4 regions of the Kitasatospora sp. NPDC091257 genome follow, and region 4 is predicted to be linked to each of the others. Evidence: riboswitches for the same ligand, from Rfam matches in the RefSeq annotation. Region 4 holds a riboswitch; each other region holds the start of a gene.
The links. A riboswitch is a leader RNA that binds a small molecule or an ion and turns the genes downstream of it on or off. The one in region 4 is predicted to bind cyclic di-AMP.
Positions count from the first base shown of each region.

Region 1 (5,691 bases), on a different contig from region 4:
CAGGACCCGCGGGCCAGCACGCACCCGAGCTGAGCGGCGCGGTGCCCGTCCAGGGTGAGCGAGGCCTGCCCGATCGGCGTCGCGTCCGCCGGCTCCTCGGCGTCGGCGAGCCTGGTGACGGCGAGGCGGTAGGTGTCCCGCTCCTCGGCCATCGCCTCCTCCAGGTAGAGCTCGATCTGGTCGGCGCAGTCCTCCCGGCCGCTCGGCCCGAAGGGCAGGTGGCGGGTGACCTCCGGGTCGCCGAACAGCGCGTGCAGCGCGTCCACGTCGTCCTCGGTGAGGTGGTACTCGCGGACGGCCAGTCGCGGGCCGGTGAGTCGTACGGGGACCATGGCTGCCGACCCTATCCCCGCCCGGCGGCTACCGTTCGGACTATGAACGACGAAGACCTGCGGCTCGCCCCCCGCACCAAGGCCGCCGACCTGCTCGCCTGGGCGGCCGGGCAGGACCGCGCGCCGGTGGCCGAGGCGCCGCTGCGCGCGGTGCTGGCGCTGCTGGAGCTGGGCGACGGCAGGATGCACGACGGCTGGCCGGAACTGACCTCCGACGCGGTGGAGCACCTGCTGTACGAGCGGCTCCACCTGTACGTCCAACCCGCTCCCGAGGAGGACCCGCTCGCCTACGGCGACGCCGTCCGGCTGCTGATCGACCACCAGCGGGCGGCCCGGCGGCTGAACGCCAAGCGCCAGGAGCGGCTGCACGAGGAGGCCGAGTGGCAGGGCGAGGTCGCGGCCGGGCTGCTGCGCCGCGCCGACCTGGTGACCTGGCCCCGGCTGTACGCGGTGCTGCTGCACGCGTACGGGGTGGACGTCACGGACGGGGCGGCGGTGCGGGACTGGCTGGCCGGCTTCGCGGAGCTCGCGGAGGAGGACCGGCTGGCCGCGTACGAGGCGCTGGTGCCGGCCGGCTGGCTGGACGAGCCGGACGAGCAGGGCTGGGGCCCGGGCCGGGTGCTGTCGGTCGGCATGGCCACGGACGGCGCCCGGCGGCTGCTGGAGCAGGGCCTGATGCGGCGCAGCTACCGCAACCTGGCCGAGCTGACCGCGCAGGGGCGGCCGATGCCGGACGAACTGGCCGGGGACTTCGGGCAGTTCGAGGAGGCGGCGGTCGACGCGGCGCTCGACCTGTTCGGCGGGTGGACGGTGCCGGGGCTGCCCCGGCTGCTGGTGACGGAGTTCCCGGAGCTGGCGCCGGAGCCGGGCCAGGAGGAGATCGAGGCGTACCTGGCGCAGCTGCCCGCCGAGGAGTGAGACCTCGCACGAAGGCCCCGGCCCGGAGCCGCTGCTCCGGGCCGGGGCCTTCTCGCGTGCGCGTCGGGTTTCTCGCGCGGGTGCGCGGGCCTCTCGCGGGTGCACCGGGTTTCTCGCGCGGGTCAGGGGTTGAGGCCGCGCTGCTGGAGCCAGGGCTCCGGGTCGACCGGGGCGCCGCCGCCGGGGCGGACCTCCATGTGCAGGTGCGGCCCGGTGACGTTGCCGGTCGCGCCGACCTTGCCGATCTGCTGGCCGGGGGCGACCTTGCCGGAGCCCTTGGTGATCGAGGAGAGGTGGCAGTACCAGATCTCGGTGCCGTCGGGCAGGGTCTCGACGATCCGGTAGCCGTACGAGCCGGCCCAGCCGGCCGAGGTGATGGTGCCCTGGCCGAGCGCGTAGACCGGGGTGCCGGTGTCGGCGGCGAAGTCCAGGCCGGTGTGCAGGTTGGCCCAGTAGCGGGCGCTCTGGCCGTAGTGGGCGGAGAGCCGGTAGTCCTTCACCGGGAGGGTGAGGGCGGCGGCCTTGACCCGCTCGGCCTCCTCGGCGGCGCGCTTGGCCTCGGCCTCCTTGGCGACGGCCTTGGCCTCCGCCTCCTGCGCGGCCTGGAGCCGGGCGGTCTCCTCGGCGGCGGTGCGCTGGCTGTCGGCCTGGTGCTGGATGCGGGCGGCGAGCGCGAGTCCGGGGTCGGCGGAGAGGGCGACCGGGGTCTCGTCCGGGGCCTCGACGGCGGGGGCGGCGGCCGGGGTCGCCGAGGCGAAGCCGGTGGCGCCCAGGGTGGCGGCGACGGCGGTGACGCCGAGCAGTGGGGAGGCTCCGCGGGTCTGACGCGGCATCCGGTGGCGGTTGGTCTCGACCTCCGCGGGGAAGTCCTCCGGGCCGAAGGCCTCGGGGCCGTCCGTGCCGGGGTGGTCGAGGAGCTGGGTACCGGCTGCGAAGCCGGCCGGGTGTGCCGGGGTGTGCGTCGACGCCACGGAGGCGCGCTCCTTTCCTTCCTTCGCGCCTACCGGGTTAGCTGACGGGTTCGGAGCAGGAAGGTCTCCTACGGCTGGGCCGGGGCCCCGCCGATTCACCCCAAGGAACGTGGTTCCCCGGCTCCCTGACCTGCCCGGAGGCGGGTCGGCGGGATTAGGCGACGGCGCACGGTGCCGTCTGGGTACGGCGTTGACAACCGCGCTGCGTTATCAAACGTTAATCCTAGGAGGCTCTGATTCCAAGCCATCCGTTCGGAGCAGCCTAGGGCAAAGTGATCGGACGTCAACGAACGACACCGGCGAACACCCCCCTCGCGCACGGTCCCATCTGAGTACTCCTACTCATGTGCACCCCGGCCGGGCGGCCACATCCTGGCGCCATGAGCACATCGATGCAGACCCGCACCACGGCCGCGTACCACATCCAGGCCGTCCTCTCCTTCGCCCTGTCGGGCGTCGCCCTCGCCGTCGGGATCGCCTACCTGCCGGTCGGCGGATGGACCAGGGCCTTCCTCGGGATCGGCCTCCTCTACACCGTCACCTCGGCGTTCACGCTGGCGAAGGTGATCCGGGACCGGCAGGAGTCCAACGAGATGGTCACCCGGGTGGACCAGGCCAGGCTGGAGAAGCTGCTCAGCGAGCACGACCCGTTCAAGGTGGAGGGAGTCTGATCATCCCTTCCGCTCCTTCCGCTCCACCCCTCACCCGGCCGTTCGCTTGACGGCTAAGGCTATTAGCCTTAGCTTTATGGCTATCGGCCCGCGCGCCGATGTCCCGCACCGGCGGCCCGAGGAGGACCCCATGAACGGCACCATCACCCCGAGCACCCAGTACCTGACCGTTCCCGGCGGCCGGATCGCCTTCGACGACACCCGGCAGGGCGACGGCACCCCCGTCGTCCTGCTCCCGGGCATGCTCGACAGCCGGGCCGCCTACCGGCACCTGCGTCCGCTGCTCGTCGCCGCCGGCCACCGCGTCGTCACCGTGGACCTGCGGGGCTTCGGCGAGTCCTCCGTCGAGTGGGACGACTACGGCCCGGCCGCCATCGCCGGCGACGTCCTCGCCCTGCTCGACCACCTCGGCATCGAGCGCGCCGTCCTCGCCGGGAACTCCTACACCGGGGCGACCGTCGTCAGGGCCGCCGGGGACGCGCCCGAGCGGGTCGCCGGGATCGTCCTGCTCAACGCCTTCGTCGAGAACCCGCCGCCGGGCGCCCTGATGCGCGGCGTCATGGGCCTGATGGGCGCCGCCCTCGTCCACTGGCCGGCCTCCTGGGGCTTCTACCTGCGCCGGATGGCCTTCCCGGGCGCCAAGCCCGCCGACTTTGACGCGTACGTGGACGGACTGGTCGCCGCGCTGCGCACCCCGGGGCGGAAGACCGCCACCCGCGGGTACGTCCACGGCGACTCGGCGCCGGTCGGCTGGACGGCCGCGGTGCGGTGCCCGGCGCTGGTGGTCATGGGCAGCAAGGACCCCGACTTCCCGAAGCCGGAGCTCGTCGCCGACCGGCAGGCCGCCGCGCTCGGCGCGCGCAAGGTGATGATCGAGGGGTCCGGGCACTACCCGATGGCCGACAACCCGACGGCCACCGCCGACGCCCTGCTGCCGTTCCTCGCCGAGCTCGGCTGAGCCCCGCCCGGCCCCACCGCCCGCTCCTGCCCGACCCCGCCCGATCCACCCGACGTCATCCGTACGGAGAGCCCGAACCCATGCCCCGCGTAGGACTGACCCCCGACCAGGTCGTCGACCACGCCCTCGCCCTCATCGACGAGCAGGGCGCCGAGGCCCTCACGCTGGCCTCCGTCGCCGCCCGGGCCGGGGTCGCCACTCCCTCGCTGTACAAGCACGTCAGCGGCGGCCTCGCCGCACTGCGGCTACTGATCGCCGTACGGGTCACCGGGGACCTGGCCGACCGGCTGGCCGAGGCGGCCGTCGGGCGCAGCGGGGACGACGCCGTCGCCGCCGTGCTGCGCGCCTACCACGCGTACGCCACCGCGCACCCGCACCGCTACAACGCCCTCCCCCAGGCCCCGCAGCCCGACGACGACCTGGCCCGCGCGGGCGCCCGGCTCGTCGGCGTGATCATCGCCGTCCTGCGGGAGTACGGCCTCGAAGGCTCCGAGGCGATCCACGCCGCCCGCACCGTCCGCTCCCTCGCCCACGGCTTCGCCTCCCTGACCACCGCCGGCGGCTTCCGGCTGGCCGAGGACCTCGCCACCACCCACGACCGCCTCATCGCCACCCTCACCACCGGCCTCCGCGCCTGGCCCGCGTAGGAGGCCGGCCCGCACGGACCCGGAGGGCGGCACCGCCCGCGCGCCGGACGTCGGCCGGGCCGACTTCCCGCGCCGGGCCGCGCCCGGACGACCGCCGGTGCGGACGGCCACCTCGCCGGTGCCGGTGCGACGGCCCGGTCCCCGTTCACCCCTTGAGGAACCATTCACCGCTTGGGGAAATGGGGTATTAAGGGTCAGTGCCCCTGGAGCCCGCCGACAGTCCGACCGCGCGCAGTGCGATGCGCTGCGTGCGCCTGCTGCTCGGCTGCACCAGCGCCGCCGAGTTGCTCGGCACCGTACTGGCCGAGGGCCCGAGCTGGATCACCGGCGAGGGGTCCGCGCTGTACCTGCTGGACTCCGCCGGGATGCTCCGGCTGACCGCCTCGCACGGGCTGCCGGACTGGGCGCACGAGCGCTACGGCGTGGTCGATCCGGCCGGGGAGCTGCCCGCCGCGATGGCCCTGCGGCTGCGGCGCCCGTACCTGCTCAGCCCCGAGCACACCAGCGTCGACTACCCGAACGCGAACGCCGGCCTGGGCACCGGGATGGTCGCCGTGATCGCCCTGCCGATGGTCGTGGACGAGCGGCCGATCGGGGTGCTCGCCCTCGCGCTGGCCCACCGGGGCACCGTCCCGCGCCGTGACCTGGACGTCCTGGAGACCGTCGCCGAGGCCTGCGCCCACCGGCTCTCGCACCTGCTGGACCATGCCGACGCCCATCTCCCGCACGGCACCCGCGCACCCTACGGCATCCGGTTGCCCGAGGGTCCGCGGGCGGCGGACGGCCACCCGGCCGGGCCGGCCCACCCGCTGCTGTCGCTGGCGGTGCGGGCCGCCGGGCACGGCGCCTTCGAGCGCGACCTGGTCACCGGCGAGAGCTACTGGGACGCCGAGGCGTTCCGGGTGGCCGGCCGCCCGGCCGCCCCGGACGGCGCCGCCCCCGAGCTGGACCGGCTGGTCCACCCGGAGGACCTGCCGGACGTGCAGGCCGCGCTCGCCGAGGCGCTGGCCACCGGCGGCCGCTACCGGATCGGCTACCGGGTGCTGCGGCCCGGCGGCCGGCCCGCCCGGGTCGAGGAGTCCGGCGAGGTGATGCTGGACGTGCACGGGCGGCCGGTGCGGATCGCCGGGCTGCTGGCCGAGGCCGGGTACCGGGAGCAGCCGCCGGCCGAGGAGCGGAACTCCCCGGCCGCCG
Region 1 is NZ_JBIVVI010000280.1:2,401-8,091, reverse strand. It holds gene ACIQOV_RS15560 (GNAT family N-acetyltransferase) at 1-332, opposite strand, end outside; gene ACIQOV_RS15555 (hypothetical protein) at 375-1,250, shown strand; gene ACIQOV_RS15550 (M23 family metallopeptidase) at 1,373-2,221, opposite strand; cyclic di-AMP (ydaO/yuaA leader) riboswitch at 2,234-2,392, opposite strand; gene ACIQOV_RS15545 (YiaA/YiaB family inner membrane protein) at 2,602-2,892, shown strand; gene ACIQOV_RS15540 (alpha/beta fold hydrolase) at 3,023-3,850, shown strand; gene ACIQOV_RS15535 (TetR/AcrR family transcriptional regulator) at 3,931-4,497, shown strand; gene ACIQOV_RS15530 (SpoIIE family protein phosphatase) at 4,695-5,691, shown strand, end outside.
Region 1: linked by a shared signal. The riboswitch ahead of ACIQOV_RS15550 (M23 family metallopeptidase) and the one ahead of ACIQOV_RS22255 (transglycosylase family protein) in region 4 are both predicted to bind cyclic di-AMP.

Region 2 (5,691 bases), on a different contig from region 4:
CCACGCCGACCAGGCCGACCGAGTCCGCCTTCAGCCGGTCGACGCCGCCCGTCCCCGGCCGCTCCCGCCCGGCCCTCTCCCCCGCCACGTCCCCGCTCCGGACCGCCATCCGGCCTCCTCGCCTCCCGGACCCGCCCGACCGCCGGACCGGCCGGACGCTGACCGTCCGACAGCATGGCGCGCCGGAGCAGCCCAGCGATCGGGCCGACGGCCCGCCGGAGCAGTCGAGTTGACGCCACGTTCGACCGGTCGAACGACGCTCCGGAACCCGCCGGACGGCCGGGGCACGACCGGACGGGCCCGGAAACGGCAGCGGCCGGCCCGGCCGCACGAGGAGGTCCTCGTACGGCCGGGCCGGCCTGGGCGTGTCCCGCGCCCATGTCCGCCGTGCGGCGATCACCCGGTCGAGCGGTCACCCGACATGACCATCCCGGAGGATCGATTCGCCCCGCAGCAGCGGTGGTTCCGAAAACCCTCGGGGCTCAGCGGCCCCGGGTCAGAGCGCGACGCCGTGCGCGCGCAGGTAGGCGACCGGGTTGATGTCCGAGCCGTACTCCGAGCCGTTGCGGATCTCGAAGTGCAGGTGCGGGCCGGTCACGTTGCCGGTGGCGCCGGAGAGGCCGATCTGCTGGCCGACGGTGACGGCCTGACCGATCCTCACGCCGATCGAGGAGAGGTGCGCGTACTCGGCGTAGTGGCCGTCGGCGAGCTTGATCTCGACCTCGTTGCCGTAGGCGCCGCCGTTGCCGGCCTTGACCACGACGCCGTTGGCGACGGCGCGCAGCGGGGTGCCGGTGGAGGCGACGAAGTCCTGGCCGGTGTGGTGGCCGGAGGCCCACATCGAGCCGGCCACGCCGTAGGCGGTGCCGAGCTTCGGGTTGGCCAGCGGGGCGACGAAGCCGGAGGTGGCGGCGGCGACCGGAGTGGCGGTCACGACCGCGGCCGGAGCGGCGACCTGCAGCTGGGTCTGGAGCTGGGCGGAGGGCTTGGCGGCCTCGGTCTTCACCTGGACCTGGGCCTGCGGCTTGGCGGCCTGGGTCGCCGGAGCGGCCGGCTGGGCGGGCTTCGCCGGGGCGGCCGGCTTGGCCGGGGCGGCGTCGGCGGCCGGCGCGGCGGCGTGGCCCGACAGCGCGAGCTGCTGGCCCGGGAAGATCAGGTTCGGGTTGGCACCGACCACCGAGCGGTTCTGCTCGTACAGCGCGTGCCAGCCGCCCTCGACGTTCTTGGCGTCGGCGATCTTGGACAGGGTGTCGCCGCTGACGACGCGGTAGCTCTCCTGCGCGGCCGGGGTGGCCGGGGCAGCGGCCGGCGCGGCCGACTTGGCGTCCGTGGAGGCGGCGGCCTGCGCGGCCGGGGCGGCCGGAACGGTGTGGGCCTGGGCGCTCACCGCGGTGACGAGCGGGAGGGCGAAGGAGACACCGGTGACGGCGGTCGCGATGCCGATACGGGCGGCGCGGGGCAGGGCGATACGACGAGCCTGAGCAGGCATGGAATTTTCCTCTCCGACGCCTGCGAGGTGAGCTGTCGGGTTCGGGCTGGAGTTGCCCGGCCGCATGCGCGGCTTCACCCCTAGCCGGTCCTGGACGCCCGCGCCCTGAGGCGCGAACTCCGGTCCGGCGACTTACCTGTGGGTCCCCCGCTCCTGCCGTACAGAGTTCGTTTCGAACCACCGGGCAGCGGCAGGACTCGGCGTTCCACCCGGTGGATCCGTCCGGACTGGCCGGGCGGTCGCTGAACTAAAACCCATCCGTTCGGGTGAAGCAATGTCGATCTCTTGAAAGGGCAACCATCTCCCCCGTTCCGGTGACCCTCCGCAGACCGGACCCCACGGTGCGTACACAACCCATTCACCCCCCGCCACTGATCCACGACCCTGCGCCGAGATCGGCGACGGACCGCAGCCACCCGTTCACGCACCGCCGACCGTCAACACACCCACCGGTGACCCTTGTCACGTGCGCCCCGGCAGCGCAGGATTCGCCCGTGGCCACCTCCGAGGCCGGCACCCTGCGCCTGGGCACCGCGCAGGGTCGCTGGGTACTACTGGCGACCGTGCTCGGCTCCAGCATGGCGATGCTCGACGGCACCGTGGTGAACGTCGCCCTGCCCCGGATCGGCGCCGACCTCGGCGCCTCCCTGGCGTCCCTGCAATGGACTCTGAACGCCTATCTGCTCACCCTGGCGGGCCTGATCCTGCTCGGCGGCGCGCTCGGCGACCGGTACGGGCGGCGCAAGGTCTTCCTGATCGGCGTGGTCTGGTTCGCCATCGCCTCCGCGGCCTGCGCCGCGGCGCCGAACATCCACGTGCTGATCGCCGCCCGCGCCGTCCAGGGCATCGGCGGGGCGCTGCTCACCCCCGGCTCGCTCGCCATGCTCCAGGCCGTCTTCCACCCCGACGACCGCTCGGCCGCGGTCGGGCTCTGGTCCGGCCTCGGCGGGGTGTCCGCCGCGATCGGCCCCTTCCTCGGCGGCTGGCTGGTGGACGGCCCCGGCTGGCGCTGGATCTTCCTGTTGAACCTGCCGCTCGCCGCCGCCGTGATCGCGGTGACCACCCGGTCGGTGCCGGAGACCCGGGACGAGGCCGCCACCGGCCGCTTCGACGTGCTCGGCGCCGTGCTCGCCGCCCTCGCGCTCGGCGCGATCACCTACGCGCTGACCGCGGCGGGCGAGGGCCTGTCCCCGGCGGTCTGGGTCAGCGGGGTGATCGGGGTGGTGCTCGGCGTCGCCTTCGTGGCCGTCGAGCGCCGGGCGCCCGAACCGATGCTGCCGCTCGGGCTGTTCTCCTCCCGGCTGTTCACCGCGGTGAACCTGGTCACCCTGTGCGTGTACGCGGCGTTCAGCGGCGTCTTCTTCCTGCTGGTGGTGCAGCTCCAGATCGTGTCCGGGTTCTCGCCGCTGGTCTCGGGCTTCGCCCTGGTGCCGATCACCGTGCTGATGCTGGCGCTGTCCGCGCGCGCCGGGCGCCTCGGCAAACGGATCGGCCCGCGCGTCCCGCTGACCGTCGGCCCCCTGCTGTGCGCCGCCGGGGTGCTGCTGATGCTGCGCATCGGCCCCGACTCCTCGTACTGGGTGGACGTGCTGCCCGCCGTCACGGTGATGGGCTGCGGGATGACGCTGCTGGTCGCGCCGCTGACGGCGACCGTGCTGGCCGCCGTCGAGGTCCGGCACGCCGGCATCGCCAGCGGGGTCAACAACGCCGCCGCCCGCGCGGCCGGCCTGCTCGCGGTGGCCGCCCTGCCGGCGCTGGCCGGGCTGAGCGGCGACGCCTACCGGGTGCCCGCCGCGGTCGACTCCGCCTTCCACACCGCGATGCTGATCTGCGCGGGCCTCCTGGTGGCCGGCGGGCTGATCGCCTCCGCGACCGTACGGGGCAATGTGCTCGCCCCCGAGGAGCAGCCGGTGGCCGAGCCGAACTGCGACTGGCCGTGCGGACCGACCGCCCCGCCGCTCGACCCCGGCCACGTCCCCACGACGCGCGAGGGCCCCGCCACCGGTCCGGCGGCAGGGCCCTCGACTCTGAACTGACCGAGCGTCAGAGGATGTCGGCCGGCGCGTACTTGGCGGCCTCCGGGTAGGCGGCCGCGACGGCCTCCACCTGGCGGACGACCTCGGCGACCTGGGCACCGGCCGCGCCGGTGAAGGACAGCCGGTCGGCCAGCAGCGCGTCCAGCGCGGCCCGGTCCAGCGGGATCCGCTCGTCGGCGGCCAGCCGGTCCAGCAGCTCGTTCTCCCGGGCGCCCGCACGCATCGCCAGCGCGGAGGCGACGGCGTGCTCCTTGATGACCTCGTGCCCGGTCTCCCGGCCGACGCCCGCGCGCACCGCGCCCATCAGCACCTTCGTGGTGGCGAGGAACGGCAGGTAGCGGTCCAGCTCGGCCTCGATCACGGCGGGGAAGGCGCCGAACTCGTCGAGGACGGTCAGGAAGGTCTCCAGCAGGCCGTCGAAGGCGAAGAACGCGTCCGGCAGCGCGACCCGGCGCACCACCGAGCAGGAGACGTCGCCCTCGTTCCACTGGTCGCCGGCCAGCTCGCCGGTCATCGAGGCGTAGCCGCGCAGGATGACGGCCAGGCCGTTGACGCGCTCGCAGGAGCGGGTGTTCATCTTGTGGGGCATCGCGGAGGAGCCGACCTGGCCCTCCTTGAAGCCCTCCGTGACCAGCTCGTGGCCGGCCATCAGGCGGATGGTCTTGGCCAGGCTGGACGGCGCGGCGGCCAGCTGGACGAGGGCGGTGAGCACCTCGAAGTCCAGCGAGCGCGGGTAGACCTGGCCGACGCTGGTCAGCACGTTCTCGAAGCCGAGGTGCCCGGCGACCCGGCGCTCCAGCTCGGCCAGCTTGTCGGTGTCGCCGCCGAGCAGGTCCAGCATGTCCTGGGCGGTGCCGACCGGGCCCTTGATCCCGCGCAGCGGGTAGCGGGCGATCAGCTCCTCCAGGCGGCGGAAGGCGACCAGCAGCTCGTCGGTGATCGATGCGAACCGCTTGCCCAGGGTGGTGGCCTGCGCGGCCACGTTGTGCGAGCGGCCGGCCATGACCAGCTCGGAGTGCTGGGCGGACAGCTTGGCCAGACGCACCAGGACGGCCACCGTGCGGTCGCGCACGTGCTCCAGGGACTGGCGGATCTGGAGCTGCTCGACGTTCTCGGTCAGGTCCCGGGAGGTCATTCCCTTGTGGATCTGCTCGTGCCCGGCGAGGTCGCTGAACTCCTCGATCCGGGCCTTGACGTCGTGGCGGGTGACCCGCTCACGGGCGGCGATCGAGCCGAGGTCGACCTGGTCGATCACCCGCTCGTAGTCGGCGACGGCGGTGGCCGGCACCTCGACGCCGAGGTCCTGCTGGGCCTTCAGGACGGCGAGCCACAGGTGGCGCTCGAGGACCACCTTGTGCTCGGGGGACCACAGCTGGGCCAGGGTCGCCGAGGCGTACCGGGAGGCCAGGACATTGGGGATCTGGGGCTTCGCGCTCACGCTTCGCAAGAGTAACAGCCGAGGTCACGCCGAACGTCGGCGGCCGGGGTAGGCTGGGTCAATTGAGCGCCTTTCAGATGGCGCACCGCAACCTTCTCACCGCAAGGATACCACACCGATGAGCGAACATCCAGCGGCCGCGGGAAACCCCGGCGACGCCCTCGCCGCGGCCCTGCGCACCGAGCAGGCCCGCCTCACCCGGCTCTACTCCCGGCTCGACACGGTGCGCGAACGGGCCCGCCGCATCGCCGACGGCGCCCACGACGGAGCCACCCCCGGCGGCACCCACCAGGCCCGGCTGGAACGCGAGGTGCGCGCCCGCGAGGCCGCCCGCCACGCGGCCCGGCTGGACGCGGTCGAACGCGGCCTGTGCTTCGGCCGCCTCGACGAGCGCGACGGCACCGTCCACTACATCGGCCGCACCGGCCTGACCGACGACGCGTACGAACCGCTGCTGCTCGACTGGCGCACCCCGGCCGCCCGCCCCTTCTACACCGCGACCCCCGCCCGTCCGGGCCCGGTCGTGCGCCGCCGCCACCTGCACACCCGGGGCCGCACCCTCACCGGTCTGGACGACGAGGCGCTCGACCTCGCCGGGCTGGACGAGTCCGGCCGGCGCGGCCTGGTCGGCGAGGCCGCACTGCTCGCCGCCCTCGGCCGCGAGCGCACCGGCCGGATGGGCACCGCCGTCGCCACCATCCAGGCCGAGCAGGACCGGGTGATCCGCT
Region 2 is NZ_JBIVVI010000211.1:3,386-9,076, reverse strand. It holds partial or broken gene ACIQOV_RS12900 (amino acid permease) at 1-109, opposite strand, end outside; gene ACIQOV_RS12895 (peptidoglycan DD-metalloendopeptidase family protein) at 497-1,489, opposite strand; cyclic di-AMP (ydaO/yuaA leader) riboswitch at 1,492-1,692, opposite strand; gene ACIQOV_RS12890 (MFS transporter) at 1,984-3,525, shown strand; gene purB (adenylosuccinate lyase) at 3,533-4,972, opposite strand; gene ACIQOV_RS12880 (HelD family protein) at 5,082-5,691, shown strand, end outside.
Region 2: linked by a shared signal. The riboswitch ahead of ACIQOV_RS12895 (peptidoglycan DD-metalloendopeptidase family protein) and the one ahead of ACIQOV_RS22255 (transglycosylase family protein) in region 4 are both predicted to bind cyclic di-AMP.

Region 3 (5,691 bases), on a different contig from region 4:
CTGGGCCTCCTGCGCCGCGTTGGCCTTCTCGGACGCCTGCTCGGCCTCGTCGTACAGCTGTTCCACCTGCGTCTTGACGTCCTGGCGGTCGCCCGGGTCGGGGCTGCCGGGGGCGGCCTGGGCGCTGCCTCCGGCAGCCACACCCAGGGCGGTGGCGGCGGCCGCGGTCAGCACCAGCGCCCGGGCGAGCAGTTGGGAACGGCGGTGCACGGGCATGGCGGCAGCGGCTCCAATCCTGCGGCGCGGCTCCCGCCGCCGCACCGGGACGGGCGGCCGTCGAGCGGGAGTCCGGTGGCAGACGTTAGCGAGTCAGGGCAAGCGAGTCCAAACCCCTGCCAACCCGAATATTCAGGCTGTTGTCGGACATTTGATCGGCCCTCGGGAAAAGCCGCAGGAAAAACCGCAGGCCCGGCCTCCCCTGGGGGAGGCCGGGCCTGGAAGCGTCCGAGCGGTGATCAGACCCGCACGATGGAGGCCAGCGGCATGTTGGTGACGGCCTCGTAGCGCACCGACGCGCCCGGCTTGGGCGCGTGCAGCACCTGGCCGTTGCCCGCGTAGATGCCGACGTGGTGGGCGTCGGTGTAGAAGATCAGCAGGTCGCCGGGCTGGGCCTGGGAGATGTCCGAGCCGATCCGGGTGCCGGCCGAGGCCTGCGCCTGCGAGGTGCGCGGCAGCGACACGCCCGCCTGGTTGAACGCCCAGACCATCAGGCCGGAGCAGTCGAAGGAGCCCGGGCCGGTGGCGCCCCAGACGTACGGGCTGCCGATCTTGGAGGCGGCGGCCGAGAGCGCGGCGGCACCGCGCGAGCTGCCCGGGGCCACCTTCACCGGGGAGGAGGCGGTCGAGGCGGACGAGCCGGACGAGCCGGTCGCGAGGTCGCCGCGGCTGTTGTCGCGGGAGGCGCGGTCGGCCTGCTGCTGCTGGGCCTGGGCGGCGTCGGCCTTGGCCTTGGCGTCGGCCGCGGCCTTCTCCTCGGCCTGGCGCAGCGCCTGGCGCTCCTGCTCGGTCAGCGTGTTGAGCAGGTCCTGGGCCGCCTTCAGCTTGCCCTGGACCTCCTCCTTGGAGGCCTTCAGCTGCTGGGTGGTCGACTCCAGCTCGGCGAGCTTGCCCTGGGCCTCGTTGCGGTCCTGGTCGAGCTTGCGCTGCTGCTCCTGGAGCTCCTTCAGCTGACCCTTCTGGGTGCTGCCGGCCTGGTTCAGCGCGTCGGCCTGGCTGAGGAAGGTGTCCGGGCTGGAGGAGAACATCAGCTGGACGGTCGGGGATATGCCCCCGTTGCGGTACTGCTCGCCGGCGATCTCGGCCAGGCCGCCCTGGAGCTCGGTGACCTGGGCCTGCTGACGGGCCACCTGGTCCTGCATGCCGGAGACCTGCTTCTCCAGCTCCTGCTGCTTGGCCTGGGCCGCGTTGTAGTTCTCGGTCGCGATCTCGGCCTGCTCGTTGAGCTGGTCGACCTGCCCCTTGACCTGTTCCTTGGTCGGCTGCGGGTCGGCGTGGGCACCTTGAGCGGAGAGGACGACGGCTGCCGCGGCGACACCGGTCAGGATCGAGACCCGGGCGCGGCCTGCGGGCTTGGGACGACGATGGGACGCCACGAAGGCGGACTCCTTCTTCCTACGTCCGCCTACCGGGTGAGCTGACGGGTTCGGGCCGGAAGCATGCCCTACGACGCCTCACGGCCGTTCCATCGGCCGACCTGGCGTCGATTCACCCCGGAGGAACGTGGTTCCCCGGCTCCGCTCCGCAGCGCCCCCAAACCACTGGGCTCCCCTGTCGGGCAGTCGCTTCGACCTGCCCCGCTGCCTCACGAACTCGACGGTAACCACCGCCGCCACCCTGGCTGGGCGATCGACAGTGCGGTGGTTCAGGGCACGACCCTAGTAACTGAACCGTGATCCGTTCAAATCCTTGTCAGAAAAAAGACCGAAGATTTCCCAAGTTCTTCTGTGAAAATGACCGATGGTGACCACTGGCACACAGAAGGCTGATCAGTTCTCAGCATGTGGCCGCGAAGGGGCGGAAAGCCGAACGCCACCCCCGCGCGAGGGGTGGCGCTTTTCACAGCCCCCGGAGGGGCCCGCGGGCGTGTCGGGCCGTCAGACCCGGCGGATGGTGTTGATCGACATCGCGTCGGCCTTCATCACCTTCACCACGTCACCGGTGTGCGGCGCGTGGACCACCATGCCGTTGCCGATGTACATCCCGACGTGGTGCATGTCGTTGCCGTAGACCACCAGGTCGCCCGGCTGGGCCTGGTCCAGCGAGGGCACCCGGGTGCCGTAGTGGCCCTGCTCCTGCGAGGTGCGCGGCAGCGAGACGCCCGCCTGCCCGTACGCCCAGACCATCAGGCCCGAGCAGTCGAAGGTGGTCGAGCCGGTGGCGCCCCACACGTACGGCGAGCCCTGCTTGCTCATCGCCTTGGCCATCGCCACGGCCGCGTAGCCGCTGGCCGGCGGCAGGCTGCTGAGGTCGACCCGGTCGCTGCCGCGGGAGGCGCGGTCGTCCTGCGCCTGCTGGGCCTTCAGCGCGGCGCGGTCGGTGGCGCTCAGCGAGTTCAGCAGGTCCTGGGCGGCCTTCAGCTTGGTGTTGACGTCCGCCTTGGCCTGGTTCAGGTCCTTGGTGGTGGTGTCCAGCGAGGCGAGCACGGCGGAGGCCTCGACCTTCTCCTGGTCCAGCCGGCGCTGCTGGTCCAGCAGCCCCTTGAGCGCCTCGGCCTGGCTGCTGCTGGCCTGCTGGACGGTGGAGGCCTTCTCCAGGTAGCCGGACGGGTCGGAGGTGAGCATCAGCTGGACGGACGGGTCGATGCCGCCGGTGCGGTACTGCTCGCCCGCCACCTCGGCGAGACCGCCCTGGAGCTGGGTCATCTGCTCCTGGCTGCGGGCCACCTGGTCCTGCAGCTGGTCGGCCTGCTTGCGCAGCTGGTCGGCCCGCTCCTTGGCGCCGTTGTACTTCTCCGCCGCCTGCTCCTGCTCCTCCTGGAGCTGGTCGATCTGCGCTTTGACGTCCGTTTTGTTCGGCTGCGGCGCGGCGTGCGCGGCCACCTGCGCGGAGAGGGCGACCGCGGTCGCAGCAGCAGCGGTGAGCACGGAGATCCGCGCGCGGCTCGGCTGCTTGGGACGGCGGTGGGAGGCCAAGGGTCCTGCTCCTTCTTCCAACGGACTCACCTGATGGGATGAGATTCCGGAAAATAGGTTTGACGCCAGACCCTAGTGAAGATCTATCCGTTTTGCCACTCCCCCGTAGGTGTGAACTCCGGTCCGCACACTGACGACACGGGACCCGCACACCACCCCGGAACCACTCCTGACCAGGCATCGCACGTCCGGTCGAGGTCAGGGGCGCGCCAGCCGGTTCAGCAGCAGCACCGAGGCCACGGGGCGCGCGCCCGCCTTCCGCACGCCGTCCGCGACCTCCCGGTCGGTGGACACCACCACCACCGGACGGCCCTGCGGCTCGGCCCGCACCAGACGGCGGATCAGCTCGTCGGCCGTCTCCCCGGTCCGGCTGAACCGCACCCGGACCCCGCGCGGCGGCGCCATGATCACCGGGACGTCCAGGTCCTGCCCGTCGAACACGCAGGTGACCTCCGCCTGGGTGCGCTGCGCCAGCATCGCCAGCCCGCCCAGCAACCGGATCCGCTGCTGCTCCAGCGGCAGCGTCGGATAACCGGTCTTGGTCACGTTGTAGCCGTCCACCACCAGGTGCACCTGGGGGATCGCCAGCAGCTGGTCCAGCAGCGCCGGATCGTCCTCGGCCAGCCCGCGCCGGGCCACGTCGTGGGGCGAGGCCGCCCCCGGCACCACCGCCTCCACCAGGTCCGCCGGGCGGATCTGGGAGACCGGCAGCGCCAGCTCCCGCTGGAGCCCCTGGGCCGACTGCAGCACGGTGTCCAGCAGCAGCCGCAGCCGCATGTCCTCGACGCTGCGCCCCTCACGGGCCGACCGGCGGCCCTGCTCGACCGCGTTCTCCAGCTCCGAGACCCGGTGCCTGAGCCTGCGCGCCTCGGTCTCGGCCGCACCGCGCTCGGCCGCGGTCTGCGCCTTCAGGGCTTCCAGCTCGCCGGCCACCCGGCGGGTCTCGGCCTGCGCCCGGCGGGTGTCGCTCTCCAGCGACCGCACCTTCTTGCGCAGCGACTCGGCCTCCTTGCGGACGCCGTCCGACTCGGCCCGCTGCCGGTCCACGTCCGCCCGCGCGGAGGCCCGCACCTCGGCCAGCTCGGCGTGCAGCTTCTCCACCAGCCGGGCCGACTCCGCGGCCGCGTCCTCGGCGCCGGCCCGCTCGGCCTCCTCGCCGGCCTCGGCCACCAGCCGGCTCCAGCCCGCCGAACGCACCAGGTAGGCGGCGGCCGCGACGTCCATCGGATCGGCGGCGCTCGGGACAGTGCCCGACTCCAGCGCCTTCACCAGGTCCGGCTGCCCGAGGCGCAGCCGCTCCGCTATCCGTACCCGGAAGGCCGGCTCCGCCTCCAGGGCCGCCGCCAGCGCGGTGGCCGCGTACTTGGCCCGCCGCGCCGGCGTGAACTTCACGTACTGACGCAGGCTCTGCGGGAGCTCGCCCGCCGGCAGCCCGCCGAGCGCGTCCGAGGCCAGCCCGACCACGCGTCGGCGCACGCCCTCGGGCAGCGGCCGGTCGAGCTTCTCGACGGCGTGCTCCGCCGCGGGCTCGGAGGAGTCGTTCGCCGCAGGAAGCCGCCGGGCAGCGCCCAGCAGCCCTGGTGGGGCGGGGCGCCGCGCTCGACGAGCAGGACGTGCAGGCCGCCGTGGCGCAACGTCAGGGCGACCACGTCCACGGTGACGGCGATCGGGGCGTAGGCGCGCGGGTCGTACGCGGCGAGCCACTGCTGCTCGGCTCCGGGCCCGGTGGGGGGCGGTTGGTCGTCCGCTGCCATCGCCGGGCTCCTCTCCGTGGTCGCCGGTGCCACCGGGCCTGTTCTGCCGGTGCTGTTCTTCTCGGGCTGAGCACAACGTAGCGAGTGCGTTCCCCGGCGGCAAATGGTTTTCCTGCCCGGCCCGGGGGCGCCCACCCCTAGGCTGTGACCAGGAACTCTTCCAGAGGAGACCGAGATGCCCACTGCTCCCCCGCCGGACTTCGCCGCCGCGCTGGCCGCCGGTCCGCTGGTGCTCGACGGCGGGATGTCGAACCAGTTGGCGGCGGCCGGGCACGACCTCTCGGACGAGCTCTGGTCGGCGCGGCTGCTGGCGGACGACCCGCAGGCGGTGGTGGCGGCGCACCGGGCGTACTTCGCGGCGGGCGCGGACGTCGCGATAACCGCGAGCTACCAGGCGAGCTTCGAGGGCTTCGCGCGCCGCGGGGTCGACCGGGCGCAGGCCGCGCGGCTGCTGGCGCGGAGCGTGGAGCTGGCCCGGGAGGCGGCGCGGCCGGAGCCGGGCGGGCGGCGGCGCTGGGTGGCGGCCTCGGTGGGTCCGTACGGGGCGGTGCTGGCGGACGGTTCGGAGTACCGGGGCCGGTACGGGCTGAGCGTCGCGGAGCTGGCGGACTTCCACCGGCCGCGGCTGGAGGTGCTGGCGGCGACCCGGCCGGACGTGCTGGCGCTGGAGACGGTGCCGGACGCGGACGAGGCGCGGGCGCTGCTGGGGCTGGTGCGCGGACTGGGGGTGCCGGCCTGGCTGTCGTACAGCGTCGAGGGCGACCGGACCAGGGCCGGGCAGCCGCTGGCGGAGGCCTTCGCGCTGG
Region 3 is NZ_JBIVVI010000070.1:820-6,510, reverse strand. It holds gene ACIQOV_RS05480 (NlpC/P60 family protein) at 1-216, opposite strand, end outside; gene ACIQOV_RS05475 (NlpC/P60 family protein) at 456-1,592, opposite strand; cyclic di-AMP (ydaO/yuaA leader) riboswitch at 1,603-1,756, opposite strand; gene ACIQOV_RS05470 (NlpC/P60 family protein) at 2,094-3,131, opposite strand; gene ACIQOV_RS05465 (NYN domain-containing protein) at 3,330-4,607, opposite strand; gene ACIQOV_RS05460 (hypothetical protein) at 4,520-4,885, opposite strand; gene mmuM (homocysteine S-methyltransferase) at 5,061-5,691, shown strand, end outside.
Region 3: linked by a shared signal. The riboswitch ahead of ACIQOV_RS05475 (NlpC/P60 family protein) and the one ahead of ACIQOV_RS22255 (transglycosylase family protein) in region 4 are both predicted to bind cyclic di-AMP.

Region 4 (5,585 bases):
GCACGTGTTCGGGGACGTCGAGGCCGGCGGCGCCGCCGAGGTGGAGGCGAACTGGGAGCAGCTGAAGGCGGCCGAGAAGGCGGACCGCGAGTCGGTGCTGGACGGCGTGCCGGCCGGGCTGCCCGCGCTGGCGTACGCGGCGAAGCTGGTGTCCCGGGTGCGCCGGGCCGGCTTCACGGGGGTGCCGGACGAGTCGTACGAGCTGCCGGTCGAGCTGACCGCCGACTCGGCGGGCCGGCTGCTGCTCGCGGTGGCGCAGCGGGCGCACGACGCCGGGGTGGACGTGGACGCGGCGCTGCGGTCGGCCGCGCGCGGTTACCGGGACGCGGTGCGCGCGGCCGAAGGCCTCAAGCCGGACGGAGAGCCCGACGGAGAGCCCGACGGAGAGCCCGACGGGGACTCGGCCGGGGAGCCCGACGGGAAGTAGGCGCTCAGGCCGCCGTGGCGGTGTGCTCCGGGCACCGCTGCGGCGGGACGAGTTCGCCGATGGCCTCGCCGACGAGGACGACGAGTTCGGCGAGCCGCTCCAGGTCGAGGTGGTCGGGCAGCTCGGCCAGCGAGATGATCCGCTCGCCGTCCGGGCCGGCCACGGCGAACAGGTCGATCGGTCCGAGGTGCTTCTCGGCGGTGTCGACGAGGGCGGCGACGTCGCTGGGGCGGCGGATGTCGCCGCAGACGCCGACGACGGGGCAGCCCGGCCGGTCGAGTTCGGCGGCGAGGTCCTCGGCGATGCCGGCGTACTGGTCGGCGATGAGCATTCCGGAGGCGCCGGCCGCGGCGAACCGGCGGGCGAGTCCCGCGCCCGAACCGCCGTCGAGGACCGCGATGACGACGACTGACCCGCTGACCCGCATGGCCTGCTCCTCCCTGTGGGCGACACCGCACCGGCGCCCACGCGTACTGCGGAGGATCGTAGGCACGTCCTGACCCTCCGCAACAGGGATTACCCCGCAGGTGACCAGGCTCACGCCCGCACTGCGGCCAAGAGTCGGCCAAGAGCTGTCCATTGACCGTCCGCGGACAGTCAACGGGCCGTCCATGAGCCGTCCATGGGCCGTCCACGGAGCATCGGCAGGACGGCCGCGGACCGTCGGCGGGAGGAGCGGCGGCCCGCCGGAGCGGGCGTGCCCGTCGCACCGGATACGGTCGGTCCATGCCAGCTCAGCCCGACTCCGCCCGGCCCGCCGCCACGCCGTCCGACGCCACCGCCCCGCAGCTGTTCACCTGGGAGTTCGCCTCCGACCCGTACCCCGCCTACGCCTGGCTGCGCGAGCACGCCCCGGTGCACCGCACCACGCTGCCGAGCGGGGTGGAGGCCTGGCTGGTGACCCGGTACGCGGACGCCCGGCAGGCGCTCGCGGACAGCCGGCTGTCGAAGAACCCGGCGCACCACAGCGAGCAGGCGCACCGCACCGGCCGGGTGGGCATCCCGGGGGAGCGGCAGGCGGACCTGATGACCCACCTGCTGAACATCGACCCGCCGGACCACACCCGGCTGCGCAGGCTGGTGTCGAAGGCGTTCACCCCGCGCCGGGTGGCCGAGTTCGAGCCGCGGGTGCAGCAGCTCACCGACCGGCTGATCGACGGCTTCGCGCAGCGCGGTTCGGCGGACCTGATCCACGAGTTCGCCTTCCCGCTCCCCATCTACGCGATCTGCGACATGCTGGGCGTGCCGGCCGAGGACCAGGACGACTTCCGGGACTGGGCCGGGATGATGGTGCGCCACACGAAGCCGGGCCACGGCGGCGGCCGGCGCGGCGGCGTGGGGCGGGCGGTGAAGCGGATGCGGGCGTACCTGCTGGAGCTGATCCACCGCAAGCGCGCGGACCTCGGGGACGACCTGATCTCGGGCCTGATCCGGGCCAGTGACCACGGTGAGCACCTGACCGAGAACGAGGCCGCGGCGATGGCCTTCATCCTCCTGTTCGCGGGTTTCGAGACCACCGTGAACCTGATCGGCAACGGCACGTACGCCCTGCTGCGCAATCCGGAGCAGCGCCGGTTGCTGCAGGAGTCGGTGGCCCGCGGGGAGAGCGCGCTGCTGGAGACCGGGATCGAGGAACTCCTGCGCTACGACGGACCGGTGGAGATGGCGACCTGGCGGTTCGCGACCCGTCCGCTGGCCATCGGCGGGGTGGACATCCCGGTCGGAGACCCGGTGCTGGTGGTGCTCGCCGCGGCGGACCGCGACCCGGCCCGGTTCGCGGCCGAGAACACCCTGGACCTGGCCCGGACGGACAACCCCCACCTGGGCTTCGGGCACGGCATCCACTACTGCATCGGCGCTCCGCTCGCCCGCTTGGAGGGTCGTGCCGCGCTGACCACGCTGCTTTCCCGGCTGCCCGATCTCCGGCTCGCGGAAGACGCGGACGACCTGCGGTGGCGCGGTGGTCTGATCATGCGTGGGCTGCGCGAACTCCCGGTGGAATTCAGTCCGGAGAGCCGTTCCCCGCACGCCTCTCCGCAGGCCTCTCCGCGGACCCCTCCGCACGCTCCTTCGCAGGCCTCTCCGCAGGCCTCGCCGAACACTCCCGCCACGCCTCCGACGTGCTGAGATCGCACTGACGGGACGTCGCGAACCGCCTGCTGACGGGGGTGTGAACACCCATCAATCCGGACATAACACCGCCGTTGGTAGGCGATCGAACACGCGCCGTAATTATTGTGTGATATCGACGATATGAGCTTGTGATTGGTCTGATGATCTGTCTACTCTCCCTGGAGTTCGCAGCTGCGGACCTCGTACGCGGAACGCCGAGTCCTGCCCGCCGCGCCACGGGAAACCGACCAGAACCCTGGGCAGGGGCGGGGGAACCAGGTTTGTTGCCGTCTCCCCACGGCTTGGGGTGAAGCCGCCCGAGCGGAATCGTTTCCGCGTACGGCGGCCGGGCCACCTCCCGGTCCGAACCCGACAGCTCACCTCGCAGGCGTGCGGAGAGGGACCTCTTCATGCTGTTCGTTGGAACTGGCCGTCACCGTCGTCGCACCCAGGCCGAGAAGGCCATCGCCGTCGCCGGTGTGGCCGGCGTCGGACTCGCGATGCCGCTCCTCACCGCCACCGGCGCCTCCGCCGCCCCCGCCTCCACCTGGGACGCCGTCGCCCAGTGCGAGGCCGGTGGCAACTGGAGCATCAACACCGGCAACGGCTTCTACGGCGGCCTCCAGTTCACCTCCAGCACCTGGAAGGCGTACGGCGGCACCGCCTACGCGCCGCAGGCCAACCAGGCCAGCAAGACCCAGCAGATCTCGGTCGCCGAGAAGGTGCTGGCCTCGCAGGGCCCGGGCGCCTGGCCGGTCTGCTCCCAGAAGGCCGGTCTGACCAAGGGTGGCGCCCCGGCTGCGGTCGACACCTCCTCGGACGCCAAGCCGCAGTCCGCCCCCAAGCAGCAGACCCCGAAGCCCGCCGCCAAGCCGGCCGAGAAGCCGGTCGCGCAGCAGCCCGCCGCCCAGAAGCAGACCCCGAAGCCCGCCGCGCAGCCGGTCCAGCAGGCCGCCCCGCAGCAGCAGGCGCAGCCGCAGACCCCGGGCTTCTCCGGCAAGGCCGGCTGGGACGCCGACGCCAAGGTGTACTGGTACCAGAGCAACGGCGCCTGGTACTGGACCAGCCACCAGAGCGTCTACCAGCAGTACGCCGGCCAGGCCGCCGCCCAGCCGCAGTACGCCCCGCAGGCCGCGCAGTCGGCCCCGCAGACCACCGGCCACGACTACACCGTCCGCGCCGGTGACACCCTGTCGACCATCGCCGCCGCCCAGGGCGTGTCCGGCGGCTGGCACGCGCTGTACGAGCAGAACCACGGCACGGTCGGCGGCGACCCGAACCTGATCATGCCCGGCCAGGTGCTGCACCTCGGCTGAGCCGGCCCGCTCGACGCCGGCCCGCTCGACGCCGGCCCGCTCGACGCCGGCTCGCTCGACGCCGGCCCGCCCGCCGCGCCCGGCGCCGACGCCGCCTCACCCCGCCGTCCGAAGGGGACCGGTCCTACCGGTCCCCTTCGTCCGCATTCGCCCGCTCCGGTGGGACAAGCTGGGACAAGCAGGTGAACTACCGGTGGGTAGTGGGGCCACACGCTGAGACGGGACCGAGGCGGACGTGGCCCCGGGAGCCCGGGCGGTTAGGCTCTGGTCGTAACGACTCCGCAATCGTCCTGCTGACAGCACCACCGTCAGACCGGACCCTGCTTCCGCAAGGAGATGCCTCGTGCCGTCCATCGATGTCGTCGTAGCCCGTGAGATCCTCGACTCCCGCGGCAACCCCACGGTCGAGGTCGAGGTCGGCCTCGACGACGGCAGCACGGGTCGTGCCGCTGTCCCGTCGGGTGCTTCCACCGGTGCCTTCGAGGCGCTGGAGCTGCGTGACGGTGACAAGAACCGCTACTTCGGCAAGGGCGTCGAGAAGGCCGTCCTGGCCGTCATCGAGCAGATCGGCCCGGAGCTGGTCGGCTACGACGCCACCGAGCAGCGCCTGATCGACCAGGCCATGCTGGACCTGGACGCCACCCCGGACAAGTCCTCGCTCGGCGCCAACGCCATCCTGGGCGTCTCGCTGGCCGTCGCGCACGCCGCCTCCGAGGCCAGCGACCTGCCGCTGTTCCGCTACCTGGGCGGCCCGAACGCGCACGTCCTGCCGGTCCCGATGATGAACATCCTCAACGGTGGGTCGCACGCGGACTCCAACGTCGACATCCAGGAGTTCATGATCGCCCCGATCGGCGCGGAGTCCTTCTCCGAGGCCGTCCGCTGGGGCGTCGAGGTCTACCACACGCTCAAGGGCGTGCTGAAGGAGCGCGGCCTGTCCACGGGTCTGGGTGACGAGGGCGGCTTCGCCCCGAACCTGGACTCCAACCGCGAGGCCCTGGACCTCATCGTCGAGGCCATCGAGAAGGCCGGCTACGTGCCCGGCCGTGACGTCGCGCTGGCCCTGGACGTCGCCTCCTCCGAGTTCTACGAGGACGGCGCCTACCAGTTCGAGGGCAAGGACCTCACCGCCGCCGAGCTCATCGAGTACTACGCCGAGCTGGTCGCCGCCTACCCGCTGGTCTCCATCGAGGACCCGCTGGACGAGTCCGACTGGGACGGCTGGAAGGCCATGACCGACAAGCTGGGCGACAAGGTCCAGCTGGTCGGCGACGACCTGTTCGTCACCAACCCGGCCCGCCTGGCCCGCGGCATCGAGACCGGCACCGCCAACGCGCTGCTGGTGAAGGTGAACCAGATCGGCTCGCTGACCGAGACCCTGGACGCCGTCGAGCTGGCCCAGCGCAACGGCTACCGCTGCATGATGTCGCACCGCTCCGGCGAGACCGAGGACGTCACCATCGCCGACCTGGCCGTCGCCACCAACTGCGGCCAGATCAAGACCGGTGCCCCGGCCCGCTCCGAGCGCGTCGCCAAGTACAACCAGCTGCTGCGCATCGAGGAGATCCTCGACGACGCCGCCGAGTACGCCGGCCGCGGCGCCTTCCCGCGCTTCCGCTCCGCGGAGTAGCAGGAACGGCCGCTCCGTGGAGCGACCGGGCCCGGCCGCTGCGCGGAGCGATCCGCACGGCGGGCACGAGGGCCGGGCGCTCCCGGTAGCGCACGCCTGA
Region 4 is NZ_JBIVVI010000486.1:693-6,277, forward strand. It holds gene ACIQOV_RS22240 (MazG family protein) at 1-427, shown strand, start outside; gene ACIQOV_RS22245 (SDR family NAD(P)-dependent oxidoreductase) at 432-854, opposite strand; gene ACIQOV_RS22250 (cytochrome P450) at 1,154-2,554, shown strand; cyclic di-AMP (ydaO/yuaA leader) riboswitch at 2,776-2,944, shown strand; gene ACIQOV_RS22255 (transglycosylase family protein) at 2,950-3,855, shown strand; gene eno (phosphopyruvate hydratase) at 4,199-5,485, shown strand.